One region of the Noviherbaspirillum sp. UKPF54 genome, then DNA from elsewhere that is predicted to be linked to it. Evidence: predicted binding sites of a transcription regulator. Region 1 holds the regulator's gene; the other holds the start of a gene.
What was found. Region 1 encodes FNR, which switches genes on or off when oxygen is low (the NO sensors DNR and NnrR bind a similar motif). Its sites were predicted from a motif close to TTGATNNNNATCAA; they were not measured.

Region 1 (7,856 bases):
CCGTCGATGGCGGCGGCGATCGGCGGCGACAAGGAAGTCGAGAATGTCGCGCACTACGTGCTGAGCCTGTCCGGTTCCGCGCATGATCCGATCAAGGCAGCCTTCGGCAAGGAGAAGTTCGGCGCCTGCGCAGCCTGCCACGGCGCTGACGGCAAGGGCAACCAGGCCCTCGGTTCTGCCAACCTGACCGACAAGATCTGGTTGTATGGCGGCAGCGCTGACACCATCATGGAGACCATTCGCAAGGGCCGCGACAACACCATGCCCGCGTTCAAGGACTTCTTGGGCGAAGCGAAGGTCCATCTGCTGGCGGCTTATGTCTGGAGTCTGTCCAACGACACTGGCGCTGTCGCGCAGAAGTAAGGGCGCCTAGCAGTAGAAAGAGAGAGCAGCCGTTGACCGCGTCACGAGGTGCGTTCGTAAGTGATACGATATGCGCCGCAGCGCGGTCCCGGCTGCTCAATCGCTTAGTATGAAGCCCGAAAAAATCAATCGTTGTGAGTCTGTAATGAGTGACGCTGCTCCAAAGGTATCGGTGATCAAGATGTACGCCGCTCGCGAGGAAATCTATCCGCGCGAGGTCAAGGGCTGGTATGCCAATTGGCGCTGGATTTGCGTATGGCTGACCCAGCTGGTGTTCTATGGATTCCCGTGGCTTTCCTGGAACGGTCGGCAGGCAGTGCTGTTCGACCTTGGCGCGCGTAAGTTCTATATCTTCGGCGTGGTGTTGTGGCCGCAGGATTTCATCTATCTGGCGCTGCTGCTGATCATTTGCGCGTATGCGCTCTTTCTGTTTACCGCCGTCGCCGGACGGCTATGGTGCGGGTTCTCCTGTCCGCAGACCGTATATACCGAAATCTTCATGTGGGTCGAGCGCAAGATCGAGGGGACGCGCAGCGCTCGCATGCGGCTGGACAAGCAGCCATGGACGGCCGAAAAGGTCGCCAAGAAATCGGCGAAGCACCTGATCTGGGGCGCCATCGCGCTATGGACCGGCTTTACCTTCGTCGGCTATTTCACCCCTATGCACGAACTGCTGGGCGAAGTGAAAACCCTCGGCCTCGGCCCGTGGGAATGGTTCTGGGTTTTGTTTTACGGCTTTGCCACCTATGGCAATGCCGGCTGGATGCGCGAGCAGGTATGCAAATACATGTGCCCGTATGCGCGCTTCCAGAGCTCGATGTTCGACAAGGACACGCTCACCGTCACCTATGACAAGGAACGCGGCGATCCGCGCGGCGCGCGCAGCAAGTCGGCTGCCAAGTCGAACCTGGGCGACTGCATCGACTGTTCGATGTGCGTGCAGGTATGTCCGACCGGCATCGATATCCGCAACGGCCTGCAGTACGACTGCATCGGCTGCGCCGCCTGCGTCGACGCCTGCGACTCGGTAATGGACAAGGTCGGCTCGCCGCGTGGGCTGATCCGCTATACCACCGAAAACGCATTAAAAAACCATTTCACCCCGCAGCAGATCCGGCAGCGCACGATGCGCCCGCGCGTGCTCATCTATACGGGCATCCTGGTGCTGATCGTGGCAGGCTTCCTGGGTTCGCTGCTCACACGCACGCCGCTCAAACTGGACGTGATCCGCGACCGTGGTGCGATGGGGCGTGAGGTGGAGGACGGCATGATCGAGAACGTGTATCGCCTGCAGATCATGAACACTGACGAATTCCCGCACAAGTATAAGATCAAGGTTTCCGGCATCGAGACCATCGCTCTGGCGGGCGCGGAAGAAGTGGCGTTGCCCGCGACCGGTTCGCGGGCCGTACCGGTGCGCGTGCGGATCGCCCACGGCAAGGGGCAACCCGGTTCGAACAAGATCATGTTCGAAGTCGAGTCGACCGACGGTTCGGATGTCGAAGTGAAGGAAAAGGCGGTATTTTTCGTACCGCGTTAAATGCAAGGAGATTGTGATGCAAAGCGCTGATCCGAGTTTGAAGACGGACGATGGTTCGCCCTGGTATGCGAACCGCTGGCCGTGGTTTCTGATGCTGGGTCCGTTCCTGGTGGTCGTGGCAGGCTGCTTCACCGCCTGGCTCGCGGTAAGTCGCCCGGATGCCCTGGTGGTAGACGACTACTACAAGCAGGGCAAGGCGATCAACCAAGACTTGCGGCGCGACCGTGTAGCGGCGAATTTGCACTTGAAATTGAATGTGCGCTTCGATCCGGCGGCCGGCAAACTGATCGGCCATATCGACAGCCCGCAGCGTCCGGTGACCGGCAAGATATCCATCCGCCTGGTGCATTCGACCCTGCCGGAAAAAGACATCGTGCGCGAGGCGTGGCCGGATAGTAATGGGAATTTCTCGATCGACTTGGCTTTCCTCGAGCAGGCGAACTGGCAAGTGCAGGTGGAAGATCAGGCGCGCGACTGGCGCCTGACCGGCGTCTGGACATGGCCAAAACAGCATGATGTCGTGTTGTCGCCTGACCTCGCGCCCGCCGAAGGATGAGGATTGGCGCGCCGCGTGCAGATCGGCTTGAAATCGAATATCGTATCAGGGAGCGTTCTCGATTATCAAAATCGATTCTCAATAATGAGAAAAGAGACGCGAGAATGCCAGTCTGATATGGCGTTTTATAAAGACGAAGCCGAAAGGAGGGTGGTTTGATGGCGCGGTTGATGATGGTCGTCTTGTGGCCGTCTTTTTTGGTCGCGATTGTCGCGGAAGGTTTTTTCTTTTCGCTATTTGATCCGCGTGACCTGGGAATGCTCGGAGTTCATCTAGACGTAAGTCCGATGGCAGCGTATACCGTAGGATTTTTCTGTTTCTGGATGTTTTGTGCACTGGCCAGCATGCTGACTTGTTATCTGGTCGGTGTGCCGAGTGAACGCCGACCACCCTTCTGATGTTTCTAAAAAAACCGGGCCTTGCGCCCGGTTTTTTTATCTCTAAGCGTTGTCCGCAGGCCCAAGCGCATCATGCGCAGCTCAGGGTGCCGGCGGCGACTGCCTTTAGCGTGTTCGGTTCGAGCAGTTCCAGTTCACGGTTGCTGACCTTGATCCAGCCGCGCTTCTTGAATTTAGATAACAATCGGCTGATGCTTTCGATGGTCAGGCCGAGATAATTGCCGATTTCCTCGCGTGTCATGCGCAACTGGAAGCTGGTGGAAGAATAGCCGCGTGCGGAATAACGTGATGACAGATTGCTGAGGAAGGCGGCGAAGCGTTGTTCCGCCCGCATGTTGCCCAGCAAAAGCATGACGCTTTGTTCACGCGTAATTTCCTGGCTCATCATCCGGTGAAAGTGATGCAGCAGCGTCGGAATTTCGGCAAACAGGCTTTCCAGCCGCGCGAACGGGATCTCGCACACCTCGCTGTCTTCCAGCGCCACGGCGTTGCAGTGGTGACGATCGGTGCTGATGGCATCCATTCCTAACAGTTCCCCGGCCATCTGAAAGCCGGTGATCTGCTGGTCGCCGCTGGGATTGATTTGGTGTGTCTTGAAATGGCCGAGGCGGATCGCGTACAGGTTGGTAAAGGGGTCGCCGACGCGATACAGGTGGCCATCGCGCGGGATGCGGCGACGGCGCCCAATGATCTTTTCCAGCTTGTCCATTTCGGTCGAGCCGAGCCCCGTAGGGAGGCAGAGCTGGTGCATGCCACAGGCGGAACAGCGTGCTCGCAAGTCTTGCGCGCTCGCGGCACCCGATGCATTGGAAGAATAGGCGGGATGAGTCATATCGGCAGAATTCATTCTATGCAGAATCATGTTCGCGCTCGCTGTAGGTTTTTAGGCGTTTTGGGGTTCGGGTCAAAATTGAGCCAGGTCAAGAATCCTAATGCAAATCCCGTACCAAGCAAGCAAAATCGTGGATTAACCGGTGCCATACCAAGGCAAATCATGCGGTGAACCCTGAACATCAAGGCGCCAAGCCAGAATGCGGCCGCAATGGATGTTCGTTGCTGCTACAACTGTCAAAAACAGGAGCAGCGTTCGACGCTCCTTTTGTTCCCAAAATCGGGAAGTCAACGCCGAGCGAGCCGACGCGATCCCGGATCAGGTCGAGCCCGGGAAGGACGAAGCTTATCAGTCTCTTTTGACGCATCGCAATATTTTACCGCTCCTCTCGTAGGTCGTGTGGTTGAAATATCACTTGTGATCGGTATGGTCTTTGGCGCGCGACGGCCACAAGGCGTGCTTCCGAACTTAAGGTTTTTTTAAGGTTTATTGAATGAAGTTTTAAGAAAACGGGTCCGGATAAGTCCGTAATCTAGGCCTGTCGTCAATTGAACTTCTTTTGCAACCGCCAAACGATCGGAGACCTTCATGGAACAGGCCATTTCCCCTTCCCAGTCGCACGCCACAGGTGTTGTTCAGCGTTTCGATATTTATGCCCACATTCACAAGGCCTTGCGCCTTTTCATGAGCGATACGCTTCAAGCGGTCGGCGCCATGGATGGCTCCGACGGTGGGGAAGTGGCCTGCGTCCTGGGGCAGGTCCGCGCATTGATTGTTTTCTGCGGCAGGCATTTGCAGCATGAAAACCAGTTCATCCATACCGCGATGGAAGCGCGCCAGCCCGGTTCGGCGTGCACGATCTCGTCGGAGCACGTGCATCATGAATCGGCGCTGGAGAGGCTCTCCACCCTGGCGAGCGCGGTCGAGGGGGCGCAGGACGAGGTGCGTTCCGGCGCGATCGCTGACTTGTATCGTGAACTCGGCCTGTTCATCGCGGACAACCTGGCCCACATGCATATCGAGGAAACTGGGAACAACGCGGTATTGTGGGCAACGCACAGCGATGAGGAAATCATCGGCATCGAGCAGGCGCTAGTCGCCTCGATCCCGCCGGACGAGTCCCTTGCCACCATGCGCTGGATGATTCCAGCTCTGAGCGCTCGCGAGCGCGCGGAAAAACTGGCGCTCATCCGCCGTCACGTCCCGCCGCCGGCGTTCGACGCGCTGCTGGATGTGGCGCGTGAGAACTTGAGCAAGCGCGACTGGAGCAAGCTGGCAGATGCGCTGGGAATCGAGGACCGGATGGCGGCTTAGTTAATAACACTCTCTATCCTTCCCGCAATTGGAGCGGACGATCGACGCACAGCCGGAAGCGTCCGCGCCCGGTTTTCTCGATGCGGATCGCCGCTCCACGCTCGGTCAGGCGGCGGCTGAGCAGGATCAGGCGCGCTTCGAGGTTGTCGCTGATGTCGGGTAGCCGCAAGCGCGAATCGAGGCGCAGTTCCCGATTGGTGAATTCGGTACGGCTCTTGTCGGCATATTCGCGCAGCAGAGTCCAGAAAATCGAACCGGCAACACCCTTGATCAGGTAGTCGTCATCCAGGAAAACGCTGCCATTTTCACGGTAATGACGTACCGTCAGCGGCATTCCCCCGACCGGCGTGGCCGCGGGCTGGACGGCCGGCGCGTCCTCGCCGGCATCCGCGGCGTTTTGCAGCAGTTGCGCCGCCATGCCGAGTTGGGCCGCGAGGGTGACCAGCGCATCCTCGTCGTCATAAGTGAAGCGCAAGTCGTGCGGGCTTTCGACATACAGCACGCCGAGCAGGCGCTCCGCGGCCGTGACCGGCACGGCGAGCTGGCTGCGCGATTCGCGCAGGCCCGGCAGCGGGATCTCGGTGTCGAGCGCGTGAGCCCAGTCGCTGCGGGAAGCGCTTTCGCGGATGGCGCGGCTGTATGAATATTCGGCGTTCATGTGGCTGATCCGGATGGGCGTGCGTTCCTGCGCCGCGACGCCGATGACGCCATGGCCGAGCGGTATTTCCGAACCAACGCCCGATGCTTCGTAGCCGCGGCTGGCGACGGTGTACAGGCGTTCGCTCGGCGCGTCGAACATCAGGATCATGGTGTAGCGGATGCCGAACAGCTGCTCCAGGCAGGCCAGGGTTTCTGCTAGAAGGCGTTCCAGGTCGCAGCAGGAACGCAGCCGCTCGCTGGCTGCGCGCAGCGCGGCCAGCAGGTTATGTTGCGCCGGTGGCGGCTGCACGGTTTCCCCCGGAACGCGTTCGATATCGTGCACGCGAAAGACATCGGCTCCCAGCAGCCGGAACACGCCTCCCATCCCGGTATGGGAGGCGATGCCGGCCAGCTTGGCCTTCATGCTGGCAAAGAGCGGGCCAGCGATTTCGGTGCGCAGGTATTCGATCGACAGCCGGTATTGCGCGCCGCTCAGCGGATTGATGAGCGACAGCATGGCATGCGGGTTAGCCATGAGGTTTTGCCGCGTCTTGTTGAAGAACTGGTAGGAGAGCGCGATGTGCTCGCTGTCGATGAACTGCACCTGCGACAAGTAGGCGACATTGGGCACGCCTTGCGGCGAGGCGGTGGCGATCGTGCCCGGGATGACGCTTTCGAGGCATTCGCGGATGGCGTCGAGCTTGGTCTTCATGTGCCGGCCTTCAACGGTGCGCCTGCCTGCGGGCCGGGTGTCTGCGAATACGCCTCCGATGGCACGAATCTGAGCGCGACGATATCGGCTTGCCGGTGCGACAGCAGGGTGCGCACCATCACCGGGTCGAATCCGAGCGGCGCCAGCTCGCGCACGAACGCTTCGCGATAGGCCTGTACACACTCCCATTCTCCTTCCAGCAAGCCGTCGACGATGGCACCGGCGCCCTTGAGCTGAACGGTGCGATGCGTCGACGGCTCGCTGAACACCACTGCAACGGCGCCGTTGTCGCGGACGCAGCCGAGCAATTGCGCGGCCTGGATGGCCGAAAGGTAGATCGTCACCAGCGGCCGGTCCTCGGTTACATGGCAGCCTATGGCGCGCACCAGGGCTGGCTTGCCGCTGCGGTCGCAGGCCGCAACGGAAATGCCGACCGCACCTTGGATGAAGGCGACGTGGCTGGCGTCGATCAGCGGCGCGGGAGCAGGCGGCATGGCGGTGGAAAAAATAGTAAAAAGACAATTCTGGTGTTTCGCAAATGATACCTGCCGCGTGGCCCAGCGTCACCGGATACATCAATCTGCCGCCAGCGACGATCCGCGCGGAATGTTTCTGGTAGAGTTCGCCCATGAGTAAACTGACACTGGACCGCATCCTGCAATCGCAGGGATTCGGCACCCGCAAATGGTGCCGCGCATTGGTGGCCGACGGCGAAGTGACCGTCGACGGCAACACCGTCACCGATTATCGTGCCGCATTCGATACGGCCGGACTGCATTTCGAGGTATTCGGCGAACGCTGGGAGTACCGCGAACACGTCTATATCGCACTGAACAAGCCTGCCAACTTTGAATGCTCGCGCAAGCCGAGCCATCATCCGGGCGTGCTAACGCTGTTGCCGGAGCAGTTCAGCTGGCGCGACGTGCAGCCGGTAGGCAGGCTCGATCACGATACGACCGGCTTGCTGCTGCTGTCGGACGACGGCGCCTTCATCCACGCGCAATCGTCGCCGAAGCGCCACGTCCCCAAGCTGTATCTGGCAACGACTGCGGACCTGGTGACGCAGGGCCTGGTCGAGCGCCTGCTGGCTGGCGTGCAGCTGCATGACGAGCCCGCGCCGCTGGCCGCGCAGAGCTGCCGTGCGGTGGGACCGAACCAGCTGGAAATCGTGCTTGAACAGGGCAAGTATCACCAGGTCAAGCGCATGCTGGCCGCCGCCGGCAATCACTGCGCGGCGCTGCAGCGCACCGCAGTCGGCACGCTGACGCTGGACATGCTCGGCCTTGCGGAGGGCGAGTGGACCTACCTCGATGCACAGCAGATGGACTTGCTGGCCCCTGCGTAAACGCATTCCATGCACGGAACTTGGGGCGAAAACCGTCTCTGTTCCGTGAGTGGCAAGCTGCTTTGGCGCCATGATTTGCGCATAAGATATAACATTTGTACCCCGGCTTTATCCATGGCAGACACTGAATACAAACGGCTGCTCGATTCCGCGAAGG
Region 2 (7,856 bases), 1.2 Mb from region 1:
AAGCGAGATGCGCAGGGACTTTTGCAGGAATATGCGGTTTGACAGGTTGTAGATGTTTCCGGAAAGCGTAGTGGGCAGGCCGGCGTTGTGGATGAACGTGTCTACGATCTTTTTGCGCGCAGCCTCATCGGGAATGCTGGTGTTCCAGAGCCGGTCGAGGAAGGCGGCCGTGTCCAGCGTGGACTGTGTTGATAACGCTGATTGCGAGGTAACTTCTTCGTCGTAACCGAGGTCCCACGCAGACTTTCCGTCGTGATGGCCGGCGGAAGCGGCGAAAGTCTTGCCGAAATAGCGGTGTCCGGCGCTGGCCGAAACCGATGTCGACTGCGACGGGAGCCAGGATAATCCGGCTGACCATAGCTTGCCGCTTGGTTTCTCGCCGATATAGAGGTAGTTGTTGTCTTCGTATCCCGCCGTCGTCTTGAGGAAAATGCGGGGCGTGATTTCATATTGCAGCCTTGCGGTATAACGCGATAACTCGGTTTCCGGTGCCAGCCGGTAGTCGATGCGTTGCCGGTCGAACTCGAAGCCCCAGCCCCAGGTGCGCAGGCGGTTCCCGCTGCCAATGTCGAACAGGGTGCGTCGCACATCTGAATCGAGCAGGTTGGGGTCGTCGGCTTTCTTTTTTTCCGCGGTATACCGAAGTTCAGCTGCTGCGAATCTACCAATGTCATGGCGCAGGTAGGGACTGATCCCATAGGTCTGCACCTCTGTGCGATTCCCGGTCAAATTCACATAGTCGATCGATTGTGGCCCGAATGCGGAAATTCGCTGCTGGGATATATTGGCAATTGCATCGACGAACAGCAGGTCCTTGACGAACTCGCCAGATGCATTGGCGTTGACATTGTGCTGGACTTCGGACGACGTTCCACCCCCGTGATAATCGAGGTAGCGTAACGCGTAGTCGGCGTTGAATTTGAAGCGCACGCCGCTGGCGGAAAGCGCGATGCGCGGTGCCAGTTCGGTCACCCATTCGCTTCTGGCCGTTGCGTCAGGTGCCAGCGCAATATTGGAACTGTAGGTCTCGCGCAAGCCGACGCTCGGCGCGACGCTCCATTCTGCCGCATGGACGGATTGCATGGAAAGCAGGGCGACGGCCGACGCCGCCGGCAACAGTCGCCGGCAGGGAATGCCGAAAGGCTCCTTCCTGCGGGGCGCGGCGTCAGTAATATCCATATGCGGTTTCGGTCGAAAACCGGCGAGCCTTGTTATACAGCAAACTGACGTTCGGGCATCCGTCAAGATGGCGCAATGCTTCCTGGAGCTGGCTCTGCGTCGTACGCTCCGCCTCGACGACGACGACGATTTGTCCCATGTGCATTGCCAGTACCTGTGCTTCGGTTGTTGCCAGCAAAGGGGGGGAATCGAAAATCACAATCCGGTCTGGATAACGTCTGGCGAGCTCCGCAACCATCGTCGCCATGTCCTGGCTGGCAAGCAATTCGGTGGTATAGCGATGGCCCTTGCCTGCTGTGATAAGACTGAGCGAGGGGACGTTGGTATGAACGAGCACGTCCGCGATATCCTTTCGATCGCCGCACAGGATATCCATCATGCCTATCTCGGCGCTGATGCCCAGTGCTTTCGGAATCGACGGGCGGGCGACATCGGCATCCACCAGAAGCACGGTGTAATCCTTTTCTGTCGCAATGCTCATTGCGAGATTGATCGCGCAGAAAGTCTTGCCTTCGCCGGGCAGACTGCTCGTGACCATGATCAGGTTGGCCGGGTTGCGTGGGTTGCCAGCGCCCCCTCTGGACGGAGCGGCCGCGGTGCGCAGCAGAGGCCGCTTGATGACGCGAAATTCCTCGGCGACTGCACTGCGTTCGCCGTTGGAAACGACCATCCCCATTTGCTGTAGGCGTTCGAGGTCGATTTCCACATGATGCTTAGGGGGAGTGGGAGCGACGCTGGTCTGGCCTGCAGGCTGGGCATTCGCGTTTGCCAGATTCGGCAGTCGTGCCGGTGTCTGCTTGGCGGGCTCGCCAGCGCGCGCATCAGTACGCACGGATGGAGATTGCTTGACCTGCTCAAGCCGGCGCGCGGCATTTTCGATAATGCTCATCGGTTTCCCTTGTCTGAGTCAATTTGCGGTTCTAGGCTGCTTTGAACGCGGCCGCTGCATAGGACAATAAGAGTCCGAGGAAGAGTAGCCCCAGGAGATAGGCGGCGCGTGTTTCGCGCGCTCGCTGGGCCGGCGTCCAGTTCATGGAGACCGCGCCGAGCAGTGGAAGGTCGGTCGTCTGACGCAGCGTGGCTAAGCTCATGAATGCGGGACGCATCTGGCTCATGATCAGGCTGCCGCCGATGCCGGCCATCAGCGAGGCCGCCAGCAGCAGCGACAACAGGCGCAAGCGGTTCGGGCCGGTCGGCTTTTGCGGAACGATTGGTGGATCGATGATGCGGAACTTGATCATTCCGGTCGATGTCAATTCTTCCGACAGTTTTGCGGCTTCCCGGCGCCCGATCAGTTTTTCGTAGTTGTCCTTGTTGACTTGATAGTCGCGGTTGAGCTGCGCGAGTTGCGCCTCCACTTCCGGTACCGCGTTGACCATGGCCTTGAGCTTGGCGTACCTAGCCGAATACTCGTCGACGCGCGCCGTCAATGCCGCCACGCTGGCCTCCGCCTCGGCAAGCGATGCAGCGAGTTGCTGTAGCATCGGACTGTAGTTGGGACGCGCCGACGGTTTTTCCTTGCGCTGTCCGGCTTCCTGCGCCTTGCGTTCCTCCAGCTGGGCGATCAGCCGCTTGATGGAGATGATGTCTGGGTGCCGGTCGGTGAACTGCATCTGGAGGGAATCGAGGTTCTTGTACAGACCCTGCAGCCGGGTATCGATTTCGGACTGCGTCGAAGTTGTCGCATTCTGATCTACCAGCAGGACCGGTTCCTCGCCGGCCATCTGCTTTCTTAATGCATTGCGGGTTTGCTCCGCCTCGCGCAACTCCAGCCTTGCCTGCTGCAACGCGTCCGCGAGCTGATCCAGCTTCGTGGTATAGGTGACGCCTTCGCCGGGAAGAATTCCCGCATTCCGGATCTTGAACTCCTTGAGAGCGTTTTCGGCGGCCGCTAGCTTCGTCTCGTAGGACTTGATCTGTTCGTCGATGAATGCCACCGCCTTTTGCGAATCCTGCTTCTTGTCTCCGAAACTTCCTTCGACGAAGATGGTGAGCAGCGATTGCACGACATCCTTCGCCAGCCGCGGATTTCGATGGCTGTAGGTGATCGTATATATATCTTCGCGGCTGGTGCCGCCCAGTTTGATGTCGTTCATCAGGTCGAGCACCATTTGCTCGTATTCCTTGCTGTTCTTTGCCTTGATATCTAGGTCGGCCATTCTGATGAGACGCTCGATGTTCGGCCTGCTCAGCAGCGTCCGGTTCATGATCGAAACCTGCTGTTCGATGTTGGGGATGCTCGTCATGCTGGACATCAGCGGCTTGAGGACGCTCTGGGTGTCGACGAACACGCGTGCAGATGCCTGATAGGTATCGGGAAGCAGGAAAATGATCAGCGCGCCTAGCGTAAACACCAGCCACCACAGTGCCGCCGTCAACCAACGGTACTTCCATACTCCCTTAAGTGCGCTTAGCACCTGATTACTAAGTTCTTCCATTTGCCAGACCCTTGGGCTTGTTCAAAGCGGCACATCGCGGCTGGTCATGATGGCAGCGCCATGCGTGCGCTAATTCTGGCAGGAAGGAATGTTGTCGAGATGACATACGTCAACAAGCCAGTCGGGGTCGCGGCGCGTGCGCGCTTCCAATTTAATAAATTGGAGGCCAAATTAATTGGCCCCTCTTTAGACATCTGTATTTATTAGATGCCGAATAGACGATACGGTAGAGCGAGGCTGGGGAGCTAACAGCGACCGTCATGGCTGTCGACCAAATTGACAGCACGGCGGGCGCTAGGCCGGCATTTTTGAAAATTCTTTTTCAAATCAGAGATTTAGGGAGATGGCCTAAATCGTGCATAGCTATGCGTACAAGCCAAACAGCGGGGGCTTGTCGACACCTAGAATTCACACTGAAAGGGAATAACAATGCGTAAAAATAGCTTCATTGCAGCCGCCGTGTTCGCGACAGCGACGTTGGGGCTGAGTAGTGTGGCGCATGCCGCTTTGGTGAGCTGTCCGGCCGACTTCGTTACTAACCCGACGGCGAAGGTCGAAGATTCGACCGGAACCAATACTGCCGTCAGCGCCTGCCAGTACATTTCACCGCCAGATAACAATAACGTCGCCAACATTTCCAACATCAATACAGCCGGCTTCTTCGGTTTCTCCGACTGGACGGCCAACGATGGCAACGTGCAGGTTGGGCCGGGCGGTTCCACGGGTACATGGTCGATCAGCAACGCCAATTTTGCCAATTACGACTACATCATCGTCTTCAAGGATGGCGCCGATACCAACCTGACGGCCTTCCTCTTCAATGAAGCCTATTCCTCCGGCGTCTGGAGCACTCCGTTTACGGAACCGCCTTTCAATCTGAGCGGCGGCAGCACTTCGCATAACGTTTCGCACTACACGATTGCGCAGCGTCCGACGACGAGCGTCCCAGAACCGGTGTCGCTGGCCCTCCTGGGGATCGGCCTGACCGGCATCGGCGCCATCCGCCGTCGCCGTACCGCAAAATGAACTGACTGCGTGGAAGCGCAGGGCCGCCGGAAGGCGGCCCTTTTTTATTTGAACGCGACCGCAACTAGCGCGCGTCTGGGCGCGCCGTGCTTTTTGGGTTGCAGCACGCTTCGGCTCGTCATCGCATTTCATGAATTTCGTGCGCTCTAGCACGGATCTCTGCGAGAGAAGGTCTGCTTCGCATTCATCGCCGACGTGAAAACGTCAATCCATCCGACACTCGCTTCTTGTGATTTCATTGATCGCCAGTGGAAGGGCGATTTTTGGAATAAGTTCGGGTAGTCGGAGCGCCCGTCTTTGCCATTGAATAGGCGAACGAGGATCGATCCTATGACTGCATTGCCTTGCTGGTATTTTGGGTAAGTGAAGCCAGGTACGAATCGATGCGCAAACGCCGCTGAACCTGCGGGCAGGAAGCGGCGCTTTCCGGTTACAACTGCTGCCACGACGGTGGCAGGCAAGAATAATAGTCGTTCAGGCTACAGTGTCTTGATGCTCCTTGCGGCGGCGCCCGCGCAATCCGCCGATGGCGAGTAGCCCCGCGCCGAACAAGGCAACGGTCGCAGGCTCGGGTACCTGGACGAGGGCATCGAAGCTGCTGGAGCCGGACCCGGAATGAGTGAGATTGGCCACGATGGTAATGGAATACGGAGTCGACAGGCCTAATCCGACTTGATTGAACGAAGCAGCGGAGAATGCGCCCGAGCCGAATGTCGCCGAGTAGACCTCGGTGCCGGTTCCGAATGCAGTGTTGGAAGTGTCGACGTAAACCGTGTAAGCAAGACTGCTGCCAGGAAGGTTATTAATTGTTCCGCCGATTTGCGAGACGAATCCGACAATGTCATAGCTGCTGATGAAGTCGGTCTCGGTGAACTCCAGTTTCAAGCTGCCGGCGGTGCCGCTCGTGACGTTAATCGAGTTCAGGTCGAATGCAGCGTGGCTGGCGTCGCCAATCAACGGTTTGGTCGTGCCGGTCGTCACGTTGGCGACGAAGCTGCCGACGGATCCGATATAGGTGACCTGCCCGGCCAGAGGCACCGCGTCGCCGGAGAGATTGTCGGAAACGGTAACTGTTGAGCCGTCACTTGTGAGGCGAAGCATGGGCGTGGCGAACGACGGAGCGGAAGCTGCTAGAAGTACTCCGGCGCCAACGAGGGTGGCGAACAATTTTTTCATTGATTTTTCCTTGTTAGAGTGAATGAATGCAGCAATGCTGCTCTTCACATGCACTTACGCAATCCTTGTGCCAGTTATGTAAACGACTGATTTTTATAGAGAAAGAATGTGGGAGATGGAAAAACAGGTTTTGCGCCGTGAAGTTTGTAAAATCCGCCGACATAAAGGGCGAGTGAGTGCGATGTTCTGCGCAGGCCAGGCAGGCCTCTTCGGCGGCGCGCGCAGCGACACCCCGTCCGGAACGGGGGAGCTGTTTTGAAGGGATGAGCGCTTACTTGAGACCGTGGCGGTTCATCAGATCGTAGATCGTCGGACGGCTTACGCCGAGCAGTTCCGCCGCTTTCACAATGTTTCCGTCCACCCGCGCTAACGACCTCACCAGCGCCATGTACTCCGCCTCGTCCCGCACCTGCCGCAGGTTGATGACCTTGTCCTCCCGGTTTATCGCAGGCAGCCCGAGATCGTCGACGCTGATCTGTACTCCTTCGGCCATGATCACAGCACGCTTGATGCAGTTCTCGATCTCGCGTACGTTTCCAGGCCACGAATGCGCCTCGATCGCTGCCATGGCTTCTTCGCTGAAGTTGAGCGAGCGGCGCTCCTGCGCCGCATATTTGTTTTTGAAGTGGTGCGCCAGCATGGCGGGGTCGCCTACCCGATCGCGCAACGATGGAATGTTCAGCACGATTTCGCTTAAGCGATAGAAAAGGTCTTCGCGAAAACGCCCTTGGCGCACCAGTTCCTGCAGGTTCTGGTGGGTCGCACAAACGATACGTACGTCGACTGGAATTTCCGCGCGCCCGCCGATGCGTTCGATCACCCGCTCCTGCAGGAAGCGCAACAGCTTCGCCTGCAGAGCGAACGGCAGGTCCCCGACTTCGTCGAGGAAAAAGGTACCGCCATCCGCCATTTCGATCTTACCCAAGGTCTGCTTGGCGGCGCCGGTGAAGGCGCCTTTCTCGTACCCGAACAGCTCGCTTTCAAGCAGGGTTTCCGGGATCGCTGCGCAATTGACGGCGACGAAACGCTTGTTCTGCCGCGGGCTCAGCTGATGCAGTGCGCGCGCCAGCAATTCCTTGCCGGTGCCGCTGGCGCCGAGCAGCATTACCGTGGCGGAGGAAGGCGCAATTTTTTCGACATTACGGCAGACTTTCAGCATGCCGGGGTCGCGGCTGATGATGCCGGCCAGCGGGGAGTTAACCTGGGCCTGCAGCAGGCGTTGATTTTCCTGCTGAAGCGCGTGCAGATGGAACGCGCGTTCAATGACCAGCTGCAGCGTCGGCCCGTCAAAAGGCTTCTGGTGAAAGTCGTAGGCGCCCATCGCAACAGCTTTGACAGCATTGCTGCGGTCCTGGTTGCCGGTAAGGACGATGACTTTGATGGCGGGGGACAATGCGAGGATCTGCTGCAGGGTCGCCAGTCCTTCGGCAGCGCCGTCGGCGTCGGGCGGCAGGCCGAGGTCCATCGTCACGACCGCCGGCTCATGCCGCCGTACCTGCGCAATCGCACTTTCGCGGTCGCCCGCCACTTGGACGTCGTAGCCGTCGAAACTCCAGCGCAGTTGCTTCTGCAGGCCGAGGTCATCCTCGACAATCAACAGTTTTTTCATGTTCTTGCTCACTTCCATTCTCCCTGTTACGCGGCAGCCGCTACCGAAGGGGCTTCTTGTCGCAGCAACGGCAGCGTCACCTGGAAAGTAGTGCCGGCCGACGGCTTGCTGCAGACCTCGATGTCGCCACCGAGCAGGCGTATATATGTACGGCTCTCGTAGGCGCCAATGCCCATGCCCGCCGACTTGGTCGATTCGAAAGGTTTGAACAGGCGTTCGCGAATGAACTCCGGCGTCATGCCATGACCGGAATCCCTGATTTCGATGATCACGTTGTCTCCCGACCTACGTGCGCTTACCGCAACCGACCCATGCCGCGGCGTGGCTTCGATCGCGTTCTGAATCATATGGCCGAGGACGCGTTCCAGGCGGGCATGATCGGCCAGCACGACCAGTTCCGCATCGTCGATCTGTAGTGTCGGCTTTGG

Region 2: FAY22_RS14080 (XrtA system polysaccharide chain length determinant) is a predicted target of FNR. The motif match lies at 3,717-3,730, and genes of this name have one in related genera.

The regions. Positions count from the first base shown of each region.
Region 1 is NZ_CP040128.1:1,830,527-1,838,382, reverse strand. Features, by position in the region: gene ccoP (cytochrome-c oxidase, cbb3-type subunit III) at 1-363, shown strand, start outside; gene ccoG (cytochrome c oxidase accessory protein CcoG) at 509-1,903, shown strand; gene FAY22_RS08480 (FixH family protein) at 1,920-2,459, shown strand; gene fnr (fumarate/nitrate reduction transcriptional regulator Fnr) at 2,928-3,608, opposite strand; gene FAY22_RS08465 (hemerythrin domain-containing protein) at 4,278-5,003, shown strand; gene FAY22_RS08460 (GAF domain-containing protein) at 5,017-6,354, opposite strand; gene FAY22_RS08455 (pyridoxamine 5'-phosphate oxidase family protein) at 6,351-6,848, opposite strand; gene FAY22_RS08450 (pseudouridine synthase) at 6,983-7,699, shown strand; gene FAY22_RS08445 (DUF1631 family protein) at 7,814-7,856, shown strand, end outside.
Region 2 is NZ_CP040128.1:3,055,952-3,063,807, reverse strand. Features, by position in the region: gene FAY22_RS14090 (TIGR03016 family PEP-CTERM system-associated outer membrane protein) at 1-1,083, opposite strand, end outside; gene FAY22_RS14085 (XrtA-associated tyrosine autokinase) at 1,166-2,068, opposite strand; gene FAY22_RS14080 (XrtA system polysaccharide chain length determinant) at 2,100-3,617, opposite strand; gene FAY22_RS14075 (PEP-CTERM sorting domain-containing protein) at 4,047-4,643, shown strand; gene FAY22_RS14070 (PEP-CTERM sorting domain-containing protein) at 5,118-5,819, opposite strand; gene prsR (PEP-CTERM-box response regulator transcription factor) at 6,091-7,428, opposite strand; gene prsK (XrtA/PEP-CTERM system histidine kinase PrsK) at 7,455-7,856, opposite strand, start outside.